One region of the Pantoea sp. GABEPS69 genome, then DNA from elsewhere that is predicted to be linked to it. Evidence: predicted binding sites of a transcription regulator. Region 1 holds the regulator's gene; each other region holds the start of a gene.

Region 1 (4,215 bases):
TCGACTACGGCAATGCGGGCAAAGGCCAGTCGCGCAAATATCTGCACACCTACGACGAAGCGGTGCCCTGGAACCAGGTGCCGGGCACGTTTACGCCGTGGCAGCCGCTGCCGGAGAATACCGACGTGCTGTTTTACGAAGGGCTGCACGGCGGCGTCGTCACGCAGCAGCATAACGTGGCGGAAAAAGTCGATCTGCTGGTGGGCGTGGTGCCGATCGTCAACCTGGAGTGGATCCAGAAGCTGGTGCGCGACACCGGCGAGCGCGGCCACTCGCGCGAGGCGGTGATGGACTCGGTGGTGCGCTCAATGGAGGATTACATCAACTTCATTACGCCGCAGTTTTCACGCACCCACATTAACTTCCAGCGCGTCCCGACCGTCGATACCTCGAACCCGTTCGCCGCGCGCGAAATTCCGTCGCTGGACGAGAGCTTCGTGGTAATTCACTTTCGCGGGCTGGAGCATATCGACTTTCCCTATCTGCTGGCGATGCTGCAGGGCTCATTTATTTCGCATATCAATACGCTGGTGGTGCCGGGCGGCAAGATGGGGCTGGCGATGGAGCTGATTATGGCGCCGCTGGTGCAGCGGCTGATGGAAGGCAAACAGATCGCCTGACCAGGACTGGTCAGGCGCGGGTGCGCTTTTTTACAGCGCGACCACTTCATAGCTGTGGGTCATCTCTACGCCTTTGCCCAGCATTAACGCCACCGAACAGTATTTCTCCGCCGAGAGATCCACCGCGCGCGCCACCGCTTTATCGCTCAGCGCCTTGCCGGTCACCACAAAATGCAGATTGATATGGGTAAACAGGCGCGGCGCCTCTTCGCGACGCTCCGAGGTCAGTTTCACCTCGCAGTCCACCACATCGTTGCGGCCTTTTTGCAAAATAGAGACCACGTCGATGGCGCTACAGCCGCCCGCGGCCATCAGCACCATCTCCATTGGACTGGGCGCTTTATCACCGGAGTTACCGTCCATCAGGATCTGATGTCCCGACGCCGACTCGCCGAGAAAGGTTAATCTTTCGACCCACTTCACTCTTGCCTGCATGTTTCCACCTCGAGAATAGCCTGTTTGCCGCCAGAGTACGCGTTCACCTGGCAAACAGCAATCCAGAGTAATCCCCCCTTTGCTGAAGCGAGACAACAGAAGACAGTCGGCAAAAGCTGTGCTACAAACAGTGCTGAAAATAGTTCGTTCTGTTAGGGACGAAGACGGGACACATCAAGCGCCTGGCGCAAAATAAGGCCCGAATAATCTCCTTTAGGGGAAACGCTTGAAGCTTTCATCGCCTGGCAGGGATTAATCCCCCCGCGTTTTGGGCACGATTACAACAGAGGATAATAGCGAATGGTTCTCGGCAAACCGCAAACAGACCCTACACTCGAATGGTTCCTGTCCCATTGCCATATTCACAAATATCCATCCAAAAGTACGCTGATTCATCAGGGTGAGAAGGCTGAAACCCTCTACTACATCGTGAAAGGTTCCGTGGCGGTGCTGATCAAAGATGAAGAGGGCAAAGAGATGATCCTCTCTTACCTGAATCAGGGTGATTTTATCGGCGAGCTTGGCCTGTTTGAAGAAGGTCAGGAGCGCAGCGCCTGGGTACGCGCGAAAACCGCGTGCGAAGTAGCGGAAATTTCCTACAAGAAATTCCGTCAGCTTATCCAGGTGAATCCGGATATTTTAATGCGTCTCTCTTCGCAGATGGCGCGCCGTCTGCAGGTTACATCGGAAAAAGTGGGCAATTTAGCTTTCCTCGACGTGACCGGACGTATTGCACAAACCCTGCTTAACCTGGCGAAGCAGCCAGACGCCATGACGCATCCCGACGGCATGCAAATCAAAATTACTCGTCAGGAAATTGGCCAAATCGTTGGTTGCTCGCGCGAAACCGTGGGCCGCATTTTGAAAATGTTGGAAGACCAGAATCTGATTTCCGCACACGGCAAAACCATTGTCGTTTACGGCACCCGCTGATTTCCTCTCACTCACGGCGTGATGTCACCGTCACGCCGTTACTGCTTTTAGTGAAGTGATGTGGCGTCGAATCATCTATCACCCCGAAGTTAACTATGCCCTGCGGCAGACGCTGGTGCTCTGCATTCCGGTGGCGCTCGGCTGGCTGTTCGGCGATCTGCAAAAAGGCCTGCTCTTCTCTCTGGTTCCCGCCTGCTGCAACGTCGCGGGTCTGGATACGCCCCATAAGCGCTTCTTCAAACGTCTCATCGTCGGCGGCTCGCTGTTCGCGCTCGGCAGCTTTCTGATCCAGCTATTAACCCTGAAAGGGGTGCCGCTGCCTGCCGTGCTCTTCGCCCTGCCGCTGCTGCTGGGCGTCACCGGCGAAATCAGCCCGCTGCACGGCCGCCTGCTCTCCGGCACGCTGGTGGCGGCCATCTTTACCCTGAGCCTGATCGGCCGCATGCCGATCTATGTGCCGCCGCTGCTCTATATCGGCGGCACGCTCTGGTACGGACTCTTCAACTGGTTCTGGTTCTGGCTGTGGAAAGAGCAGCCGATGCGCGAAACCCTGAGCCTGATCTACCGCGAGCTGGCGGACTACTGCGACGCGAAATATACCCTGCTGACCCAGCTTACCGACCCGGAAAAGGCGCTGCCGCCGCTGCTGGCGCGTCAGCAGAAAGCGGTCGATCTGATCAACACCTGCTATCAGCAGATGCATATGCTCTCCGCCAGCCGCGACAACAGCCACAAGCGGCTGACGCGCGCGTTTCAGGTGGCGCTCGACCTGCAGGAGCATATCTCCGTCAGCCTGCATCAGCCGGAAGAGGTGCAGAAGCTGGTGGAGCGCAGCCATGCGGAAGCGGTGATCCGCTGGAACGCCAAAATCATCTCGGCGCGGCTGCGCGCGCTGGCCGACGCCATTCTTTACCATCAGTTGCCGAGTCGTTTCGATATGGAGAAGCCGCTCGGCGCGCTGGAGAAGATCGCCCGTCAGCATCCCGATAATCCGGTGGGCCACTTCTGCTACTACCACTTCAGCCGCATCGCGCGCGTACTGCGCACGCAAAAACCGCTCTACCAGCGCGACCTGATGACCGATCGCCAGCGCCGCCTGCCGCTGCTGCCCGCGCTGCGCAGCTATCTGTCGCTAAAGTCCGCCGCGCTGCGCACCGCGGCGCGCTTCGCCGTGATGCTGATGTTCGGCAGCGCGCTGGCGATGCTGTTCGATATTCCCAAGCCCTACTGGATCCTGATGACCATTATGTTCGTCAGCCAGAACGGCTACAGCGCCACGCGGGTGCGCATCCAGCACCGGGCGCTGGGCACCTTCGTCGGCCTGGCGATCGCCGCCGCCTCGCTGCGCTTCGCGGTGCCGGAATCGCTGGTGCTGCTGTTTATGCTGGTGGTGACGCTGGTGAGCTATCTGGTGACGCGTAAATATTACGGCTGGTCGATGATCGGCTTTACCGTGACGGCGGTCTACTCGCTGCAGCTGCTGTCGCTGAACGGCGCGCAGTTTTTACTGCCGCGCCTGATGGACACGTTAATGGGCTGCCTGATCGCCTTCGGCGGCATGCTGTGGCTGTGGCCGCAGTGGCAGAGCGGGCTGCTGCGTCAAAACGCCCACGACGCGCTGGAAACCTATCAGGATGCGCTGCGGCTGCTGCTGGGGCCGGAGCAGGAGGCGAAGAAGCTGGCCTATCAGCGCATGCAGGTCAATCAGGCGCACAACGCGCTCTTCAACTCGCTCAATCAGGCGATGCAGGAGCCGGGCTTCAACGCCCAGTATCTGAAAGATATGCGCCTGTGGGTCACGCACAGCCAGTTTATCGTCGAGCATATTAACGCCATGACCATCCTCGCCCGCGAGCACACCATGCTGACGCCGGATCTGGCGCAGCGCTATCTGCAGTCGTGCGAAGTTGCGCTGCAGCGCTGCCAGCAGCGGCTGGAGTATGACGGGCCGGGCTCGCAAACTAACGTGATGGCGGGCGTAGAGAATCTGGATGAAGGGCCGACGACGATTCTGGAGCAGCATGTGAAGCGTATTCTGGAGCATCTTAACGTGATGCACACCATATCGTCGCTGGCGTGGAGCCAGCGGCCGCACCATGGCCGCTGGCTAATCAGGCATTTGCGGAAAGGATAGTCAGGCAGTCAGCGCGCGTTCTACCGCACGGGCGAAACGCGCCATGCCCTCTTCGATATCGGTGGGCTCAATCACCAGCGACGGCGCAAAACG
Region 2 (4,215 bases), 1.8 Mb from region 1:
TCAAAGGGCTGTTGGTTTTTTCCGCCGCTTTAAAAAAGGCGGGCAGCATTTCCAGACAGTGCAAATTAAAAGAGCCAAGCGCTTTGAACTCACGTTGTTTAGCCACCTGCAGCAGATCGGTAAAGTTATACAGACTCATGGAGTTTTTCCTCACGGGGCTTAGTGGATTTTCCGTTAACAAACCAGGCGATAAGGGTAATGAAGAGCACGAACAGCGCGACGAACAGCCAGTTGCCCTGGAAGGCATGGCCCAGAACCAGACCCGTGCTGATGACGTCGGCGTCGCTGAAGGTCACGCCGGTGAAACCGTAGCTTTCCAGCATCGGCACCAGAATGGCGGGGAGAAAAGTGATGAACAGCCCGTGTACCACGCCGCCGATCATCGCGCCGCGGCGGCCTCCCAGCGCATTGCCGAACACCCCAGCCGCGCCGCCGGCAAAGAAGTTAGTGAGCAGACCGGGCAGGATCATCGCCAGACCAAACAGGGGAAAGAGGATCATGCCGATGATCGAGCCGAGCGTGGTGGCGAGGAAGCCGACAATGACGGCATTAGGGGCATAGGGAAACAGCACCGGGCAGTCAAGCGCGGGCCTGGCGTTGGGCACGAGGCGCATCGCGATGCCGCGAAACGCCGGCACCAGCTCGTTGAGCAGCAGACGCACGCCGCTGTAGAGCACAAACACCCCGGCGACAAACTGCATCGCCTGCATAAAGGCGTACATCAGATAATTCATGCCGCCGCTGTACTGGGCGATGAAGGCCGGACCGGCGGCCAGCGCGGGGATGAGGTACATCGGCACCATAACGATGCCCATCGCCAGATAGGTATCCTGCAGGAACTTAAAATTGTCCGGCAGCTTAAGATCTTCCGTAGAGCGGGATCCTTTGCCTACAACTTTCGCCACCGCGGCCTGCACCAGATAGCCGATAGTACAGAAATGGCCGAGCGCAATATCGTCCGACTCGGTAATGCGCCGTACCACCGGCTGCGCCAGCGCAGGCATAACCACCGCCATGATACCGCCGAAAATGCCGCCGGTCAGGATCAGCGGCAGTCCGCTGAGTCCTGCTTTATAGCCGATAACGGTGCCGATAGTGGCCATCCAAAGCAGCGCCTGCCCGGTCAGGAAGATATATTTAAAAGGCGTAATGCGCGCGATAATAATGTTAACGATAAAGATAACCAGCAGCGTTAGCGCCACTTCCGAACCCAGTTCGCGATTCGCCAGCCCGGCAATGGCCGCCACATCGGTGATATAGCCGCGCATGCCAAAACCCTGGGTGAATATAGTATTCAGAAAGGTTAACGCGCCGACGATAATATTGATTCCGGCCATCATTATCAGAAACCCCAGCAGGGTTTTGAACGTGCCCTCCACCACTTTCCCTGCTGATTTACGCTGCAGCAGCAAGCCAATCAGCGCAATAAAGGCGATCAAAATAGAGGCCTGTCCTAATAAATCCCGGACCAGGAATTCAATCACGCTATTCATGGCTTGCGACCTTTACGTTATGTTCTTTAAGAAAAGCGAGGATCTTTTCTTCAATTTCGCTCTTATCGGTGAGGCGGTTAAGAATAATAACGCGCTTCATCTCTTCCGGGCTGGCGTCGGCGTTTAAAACGTCGGCAAAAGCTTTCTGCGTTAAAATAATGTCAGATTTAAACGCATTGGCTTCTGATATGGTGGTGTGATCGATATCAGCCTCAATTTCCAGCTTTTTTAATACCGCCCTGGCGCTCATTTCAATGGCGAAACTGGACCCCAGTCCGCAGCCGCAGACACATAAAATTTTAAGCATGGCAATTTCCTCAGACTATATTGAGTTGTTTAGCGAGTTTGTAATAATGCCCTTCTGTATCGACAAGACGTTTTTTCATGCTTACTAAATCAATCGGAATAGGTTTATTGCTGCCGTTTATAATGACGGCTTTATTCCGCATGCCCGACTGAATACAACGCACCACTTCAGCCGCCATAATGGCGCCTTGATAAATCTCTTCGCAGGTAGGATCGCCGTTGCGCAAGCCGTAACCAATAATTGTTTTACGAATGCGCACCCCTGTCAGCGGCTCCAGCTGTTTAATTAGCGTATCGATCGCCCCCTGAAAGCCAGGAGAATATTCGCGCGTGTAGCCCTCCGAGCAGAGAATGACCACGCTGTTCTGCTTTTCCAGACGCGCCCGGATACGCTCAGCCAGCTGCGCCACCGGGATCTGGCATTCAGGGATGAGCGCAAAGTCGGCGTTGCTTTTAATCGCCGACTGCAGCGTCAGTTCGCCGCAAAAACCGCCGAGCAGCTCCGCCATGAAAACGCGTCCTGCCAGCGCCCGACCGGTATTACGCAGCTTCGCCACCTCTTTTAAAACCTGCTCGCAGGCGGTGGAGAAGCCGATGGTGTAATCGCTGCCGAACACATCATTATCGATAGTCATGCCGACGCCGAAGCAATTAACGCCGAATTCGCTCAGCGTATGCAGGAATTGCAGCGAGCCATCGCCGCCCGCCATAATCAATACCTCCACGCGCAGCGTTTTAAGCTGCCTGGCTATTTGCTCATATTCGCCGCGAATTAATTTTTTTTCGGTTCTGCCAGACTGCATGAGCGGAATGGGCGCTATCGAATAATCGACCAAATCACGCCAGCTTATCTCCTGATAGCGATTACCAAGCAGGCCGGGAATGCCACCGTTAAATAACACCATCTCCGCCTGCGCCAGTCGCGCCACCTGGAAGATAAAATTATTTATGCCGGCGACATCGCCCCCGCTTATCACTATGCCAATTCTCATTATCACAACCTCATAGGGTTTTCGCTCTGAGGTTATTGTTCCTGGGCGGGCTGTTTATATTTGCAATAGACATCACAAAATTCACAGAGGCAGAACCGCCAGGCAGCTTGACACCCTTTATTCAAGGCGGTTATTTGAGAGGCAAGTCACATTATTTTAGAAGGCGGCAAAAGGAATTTACGCTGAATATTCATTGGCTTGACGTAAAAAGATCGGCAACTGCATAACCCATTATGCGCAACAGACTGGCGAAGGATTTCCATAATGCGAAATTGTGATTTCTGCCTCATTTTTACCCTGGTCATGCTTATTTCACCGCTAAAGCGTTACGCATCGCGATCGTTTTCAGCGCAGGGTAATGCGTTTTAGCGTTAGTAGAGAGAGAAGATGAGGGGAAATATAAGAAGGTTGAAGACGGAAAATAACCTCTCTCTGTTCACAAGAGAGAGGTTTAAAATTACTTCGCGTAGGCTTCGGTAGAAATGCTCAGCGTCACGTCGTCGCCGACCGCTGGGACATATTTATCCAGCTTAAAGTCAGAACGCTTAATAGTGCCGGTGGCGTCAAAGCCGATCGCCTGTTTCTTCACCATCGGATGCTCGCCCTGTTTGTTCAGCGTGGCGTGCAGCGTCACCGGTTTGGTGATGCCTTTCAGCGTCAGGTTGCCTTCCACGTCGAATTTGTTATCGCCCTTCGCGGTCACTTTGGTGCTGTGGAAAGTCGCTGTCGGATATTTCGCGGTATCGAAATACTCCGCGCCCTTGAACTCTTTGGTCAGCGCAGGAACATGACTGTCGATGCTGGTTATCGGCAGGGTCACGTTAACGCGCGAAGCGGCTGGATTTTCACTGTCAAACACCAGCGTGCCTTTCGCGTCCGGGATATCCGCGGTGGGATGGGAAAAGCCGAAGTGAGTCCAGGTAACGATAACTGACGTGTGCTCCGGGTTCAGCTCATACTGCTGAGCGGTCGCCTGAGAAAGCGGGACATAGAGTGCGGTGGCGGCCAGCAGCGGCAGCGCGAGACGTTTGATATTTTTCACTTTAGGTTCCTTTTAAAACAGCCGAATCCATTTGAGTGTCCCCTAAACACCCCCGCAGATATAGTGAAGAGTTTTGGACTTAATTTTCAAATAAATTCAGCAATATCCTGGCGTGATTATTGCAAATCGGCGTGACGCGATGCCACGACGACGCCGCGCTGCCAGCGGCGGAGAAGCTGCGCCTGCGCCTGACGCAGCTGCGCCGGCGTCAGCGCGGCAAGCGACGCCCTGTCGAGATCGCGTAGTCCGTCCTCCTGACGCAGCCCAAGCAGCAGCGCCGCCGTCGCGTCGGGCGCGGCGTCAAGCCGGGCGCACAGGCGCGCGCGCAACGCGTCCAGCGCGGCATCATCATCGGGGATTTGCAACTGCTGCAGGAAAAGGC
Region 3 (4,215 bases), 370 kb from region 1:
GCTCAGGCTGGCGCTGCCCCAGCAGAGGCCGAGCAGCAGCACGAAACCGACGCCAAGCCGGAGAAACAGGCTCATTGCGGCTCTCCCAGCATATAGCCGACGCCGTGCACGGTACGGATAAAGGTCGCGTCGAGCTTTTTACGCAGGTGATGAATATGCACTTCTACCGCGTTGCTGGAGACGTCGGCATCCCAGCTGTAGAGCTTCTCTTCCAGCTGCGCGCGCGTCAGCACGCGGCCTGGATGGCGTAAAAAGAGTTCCAGCAGCGCCAGCTCCCGGCTTTTAAGCGGAACCAGCTCGCCATCGCGCGTCACGCTGTGGCTAGCAGGCTGCATAATGACGTTACCGTGACGCAGCTCCGGCTGCAGCTGGCCGTGGCGACGCCGGATGAGCGCCTGTAGCCGCGCGGCGACTTCCGTCAGGGCGAAGGGTTTGCAGAGATAATCGTCCGCGCCCAGCTGCAAACCCTCCACGCGCTGATCGAGGGCATCGCGCGCGGTCAGGATCAGTACCGGCACGTCTGCGCCCTGCTGTCGCCAGTCGCGCAAAATCTCCAGCCCGTCGCGCTGCGGCAGCGAAAGATCGAGGATCACCGCATCCCAGGGCGCCGCATGCAGCGCGGCGAAACCCTCATCGCCGGAAACAAACCAGTCGACGCTGAAACCTAATTTGCCCAGGCCCGCCTTGATGCCGTCGCCAATCAGCCGGTCATCCTCAATCAGTAAAATGCGCATCTTCCCTCCTTTGTCCGCAAAGGCTTTATACGAAGGAGAACGACGCTTGTACAGGCGATATCGCCACATTTCGCTTATTTTTACCTCTTAAGATCCTGTTAAGAAGTCGCTGTTTTAATAGGAAGCGTACCAAACACACATTCATGGAAACGAGGTGACTATATGAAAAAGCATGCCGCACTTTTAGCTATCCTGGCGCTGACCACTGCGCCGGTCTTTGCCGCGACTCAGGGCGGATTTGTCGATGCGAATGCGCCTGCCGCTCAGGCGAAACAGGGAGGTTTTCAAAACGACCAGAGTAGCGTGGTGACCGTTAAGCAGGCGGAAGAGATGAAAGACGACAGCTGGATCACCGTGCGCGGCCAGCTGGAGAAGCAGATCGGCGACGAGGATTATCTGTTTCGCGACGCCACCGGCACCATGAAAGTTGAGATCGACCACAAGCGCTGGGACGGTTTGACTATTACGCCGAAAGATCGCGTTGAACTGACGGGCGAGCTGGATAAAGATTTCAACAGCATCGAACTTGACGTTAAGCAGGTGCGCAAAGCGCCGTAACGTCTTCCCTGCCGGGCCGCTTCAGCGGCCCTTTTTATCGCCTAAGTCAAATTCGCCTTCGCGCGAGCGAAACGTTTCGATAACGATCACACTTCTCGATTTCCCCCGTTGAGTTACTGCCGCCATTTCATACACTGCCGCTAGCGAAACGTTTCGCTCTGGAGCAGAAAATGAAAAAAGGTCGCCTGTTAAACGCTGAACTCTCTTACGTGATTGCCCGCCTGGGCCATACGGATACGCTGACCATTGCCGATGCCGGTTTGCCGATCCCGGCAGGACCGCAGCGCATCGATCTGGCGCTGACGCCGGGCACGCCCGATTTTATGCAGGTGGTAAAAGCCGTCACGCTGGAGATGCAGGTGGAAAGCGCCCTGATTGCGGAAGAGATTAAGCAGCACAATCCGCAGCTCCATAGCGAGCTTCTCGCCGTGCTCGAAGCCTTGCAACAGCACCAGGGAAACACTATTGCAGTGCGTTACACCAGTCATGAACAGTTCAAACAACAGACTCAACGCAGTCAGGCGGTCATTCGCAGCGGAGAGTGCTCTCCGTTTGCGAATGTCATCCTGAGCGCTGGCGTCACCTTCTGAGGCCGTTATGCAACCCTTATTACAGCTCCAGGGGATTGAGAAATCCTTTCCCGGCGTAAAGGCGTTAAAGAGCGCGTCGCTGGCGGTCTATCCAGGACGCGTGATGGCGCTGGTAGGCGAGAACGGCGCCGGCAAATCCACCATGATGAAGGTGCTGACCGGCATCTACAGCCGCGACGCGGGTTCGCTGCGCTGGCTTGGCGAAGAGACCACCTTCAGCGGCCCGAAAGCGTCGCAGGAAGCGGGTATCGGCATTATTCATCAGGAACTGAACCTCATCCCGCAGCTGACCGTGGCGGAAAATATTTTTCTGGGGCGCGAGTTCGTTAACCGTTTCGGCCGTATCGACTGGAAACGGATGTACGCCGAGGCGGACGCGCTGCTGAAGCGTCTTAACCTGCGTTTCAACAGCCACAAGCTGGTGGGCGATCTTTCAATCGGCGATCAGCAGATGGTGGAGATCGCCAAAGTCCTGAGCTTTAAGTCGCAGGTGATCATTATGGATGAGCCGACCGACGCGCTAACCGATACCGAAACGCTGTCGCTGTTTCGCGTGATCAACGAGCTGAAGGCGCAGGGCTGCGGCATTGTCTATATCTCCCACCGTATGAAAGAGATCTTCGAGATTTGCGACGACGTGACGGTTTTCCGCGACGGCCAGTTTATTGCCGAACGTCCGGTGAAGGAGCTCAGCGAAGAGAGCCTGATCGAGATGATGGTCGGGCGCAAGCTGGAAGATCAATACCCGCGCCTCGACCAGGCGCCGGGAGACGTTCGCCTCAAGGTCGAAAACCTTAGCGGACCGGGCGTGCACGACGTCAGCTTTACGCTGCGCAAAGGCGAGATCCTTGGCGTCTCCGGGCTGATGGGCGCCGGACGCACCGAGCTGATGAAGCTGCTTTACGGCGCCCTGCCGCGCAGCAAAGGCCGCGTCTGGCTCGACGGCCGCGAAGTAGTGACGCGCGCGCCGCAGGATGGCCTGGCCAACGGCATCGTCTATATCTCCGAGGATCGCAAGCGCGACGGGCTGGTGCTGGGCATGTCGGTAAAAGAGAACATGTCGCTGACGGCGCTGCGCTATTTCAGCAACGGCAGCGGCACGCTGAAACATGCCGCCGAGCAGCTGGCGGTGGGCGATTTTATCCGCCTTTTCAATATCAAAACGCCGTCAATGGAACAGGCGATCGGCCTGCTCTCCGGCGGCAATCAGCAGAAAGTGGCCATCGCGCGCGGGCTGATGACGCGTCCCAACGTGCTGATCCTGGACGAACCGACGCGCGGCGTCGACGTCGGGGCGAAGAAAGAGATTTACCAGCTTATCAATCAGTTCAAGGCCGAAGGGCTAAGCATCATTCTCGTCTCATCAGAGATGCCGGAAGTGCTTGGCATGAGCGACCGCATTCTGGTGATGCATGAAGGCCGTTCCGGCGGCGAATTTACCCGCGAGCAGGCGACGCAGGAATCTTTAATGGCGGCAGCCGTAGGCAAGCAACACAGCGAGGATTTAGTTGTATGAGCACCCAAACCTTACCGTCCAGCCGTCGCTGGTTCAGCAAAGCCTGGCTGATGGAGCAAAAATCGCTGATTGCGCTCATCGTGCTGATCGCGGTGGTGGCGAGCCAGAGCCCTAACTTTTTCACCGTAGCGAACTTGTTCAATATTCTGCAGCAGACCTCGGTCAACGCCATTATGGCGGTCGGCATGACGCTGGTGATCCTCACCTCCGGCATCGATCTCTCGGTGGGATCGCTGCTGGCGCTGACGGGTGCGGTGGCCGCCTCGCTGGTGGGCATGGAAGTCAACGCGCTGGTGGCGGTCGCGGGCGCGCTGGCGCTGGGGGCGGCGATCGGCGCCGTAACCGGTACTATCGTGGCGCGCGGCAAAGTGCAGGCCTTTATCGCCACGCTGGTGATGATGCTGCTGCTGCGCGGCGTCACCATGGTCTACACCGACGGCAGCCCGATTAATACCGGCTTTAACGACAACGCCGATCTCTTCGGCTGGTTCGGCATCGGCCGTCCGCTGGGGATTCCGACGCCGGTGTGGCTGATGGCCGTCGTCTTCCTGCTCGCCTGGTACATGCTGCACCATACGCGCCTTGGCCGTTACATCTACGCGCTGGGCGGCAATGAAGCGGCTACTCGTCTCTCCGGCATCAACGTTAACCGCGTAAAAGTGATTGTCTACGCCCTGAGCGGCATGCTGGCCGCGCTGGCGGGCACCATTGAAGTCGCGCGCCTCTCTTCGGCGCAGCCGACGGCGGGCACCGGCTACGAGCTGGACGCTATCGCGGCGGTGGTGCTGGGTGGCACCAGTCTGGCGGGCGGTAAAGG

The links. The regulator CRP, encoded in region 1, controls carbon source genes, mostly activating them, when cyclic AMP is high. The targets are predictions, from matches to a motif close to ATGTGANNNNNNTCACAT.
Region 2: a site for CRP is predicted at 2,926-2,943, ahead of PVE98_RS10400 (6-phosphofructokinase). Genes of this name have one in related genera too.
Region 3: a site for CRP is predicted at 1,367-1,384, ahead of rbsD (D-ribose pyranase). Genes of this name have one in related genera too.

Annotation. Positions count from the first base shown of each region.
Region 1 covers NZ_CP118618.1:304,605-308,819, reverse strand. Annotated here, with positions in the region: gene PVE98_RS01390 (phosphoribulokinase) at 1-620, shown strand, start outside; gene PVE98_RS01385 (OsmC family protein) at 651-1,055, opposite strand; gene crp (cAMP-activated global transcriptional regulator CRP) at 1,356-1,988, shown strand; gene PVE98_RS01375 (YccS/YhfK family putative transporter) at 2,047-4,122, shown strand; gene PVE98_RS01370 (aspartate aminotransferase family protein) at 4,123-4,215, opposite strand, start outside.
Region 2 covers NZ_CP118618.1:2,107,374-2,111,588, forward strand. Annotated here, with positions in the region: gene PVE98_RS10385 (class II fructose-bisphosphate aldolase) at 1-139, opposite strand, end outside; gene PVE98_RS10390 (PTS sugar transporter subunit IIC) at 126-1,493, opposite strand; gene PVE98_RS10395 (PTS sugar transporter subunit IIB) at 1,486-1,800, opposite strand; gene PVE98_RS10400 (6-phosphofructokinase) at 1,811-2,791, opposite strand; gene PVE98_RS10405 (YceI family protein) at 3,249-3,833, opposite strand; gene pqqF (pyrroloquinoline quinone biosynthesis protein PqqF) at 3,950-4,215, opposite strand, start outside.
Region 3 covers NZ_CP118618.1:4,041,591-4,045,805, reverse strand. Annotated here, with positions in the region: gene qseC (quorum sensing histidine kinase QseC) at 1-75, opposite strand, end outside; gene qseB (quorum sensing response regulator transcription factor QseB) at 72-734, opposite strand; gene PVE98_RS19565 (YgiW/YdeI family stress tolerance OB fold protein) at 897-1,292, shown strand; gene rbsD (D-ribose pyranase) at 1,463-1,882, shown strand; gene rbsA (ribose ABC transporter ATP-binding protein RbsA) at 1,890-3,398, shown strand; gene rbsC (ribose ABC transporter permease) at 3,395-4,215, shown strand, end outside.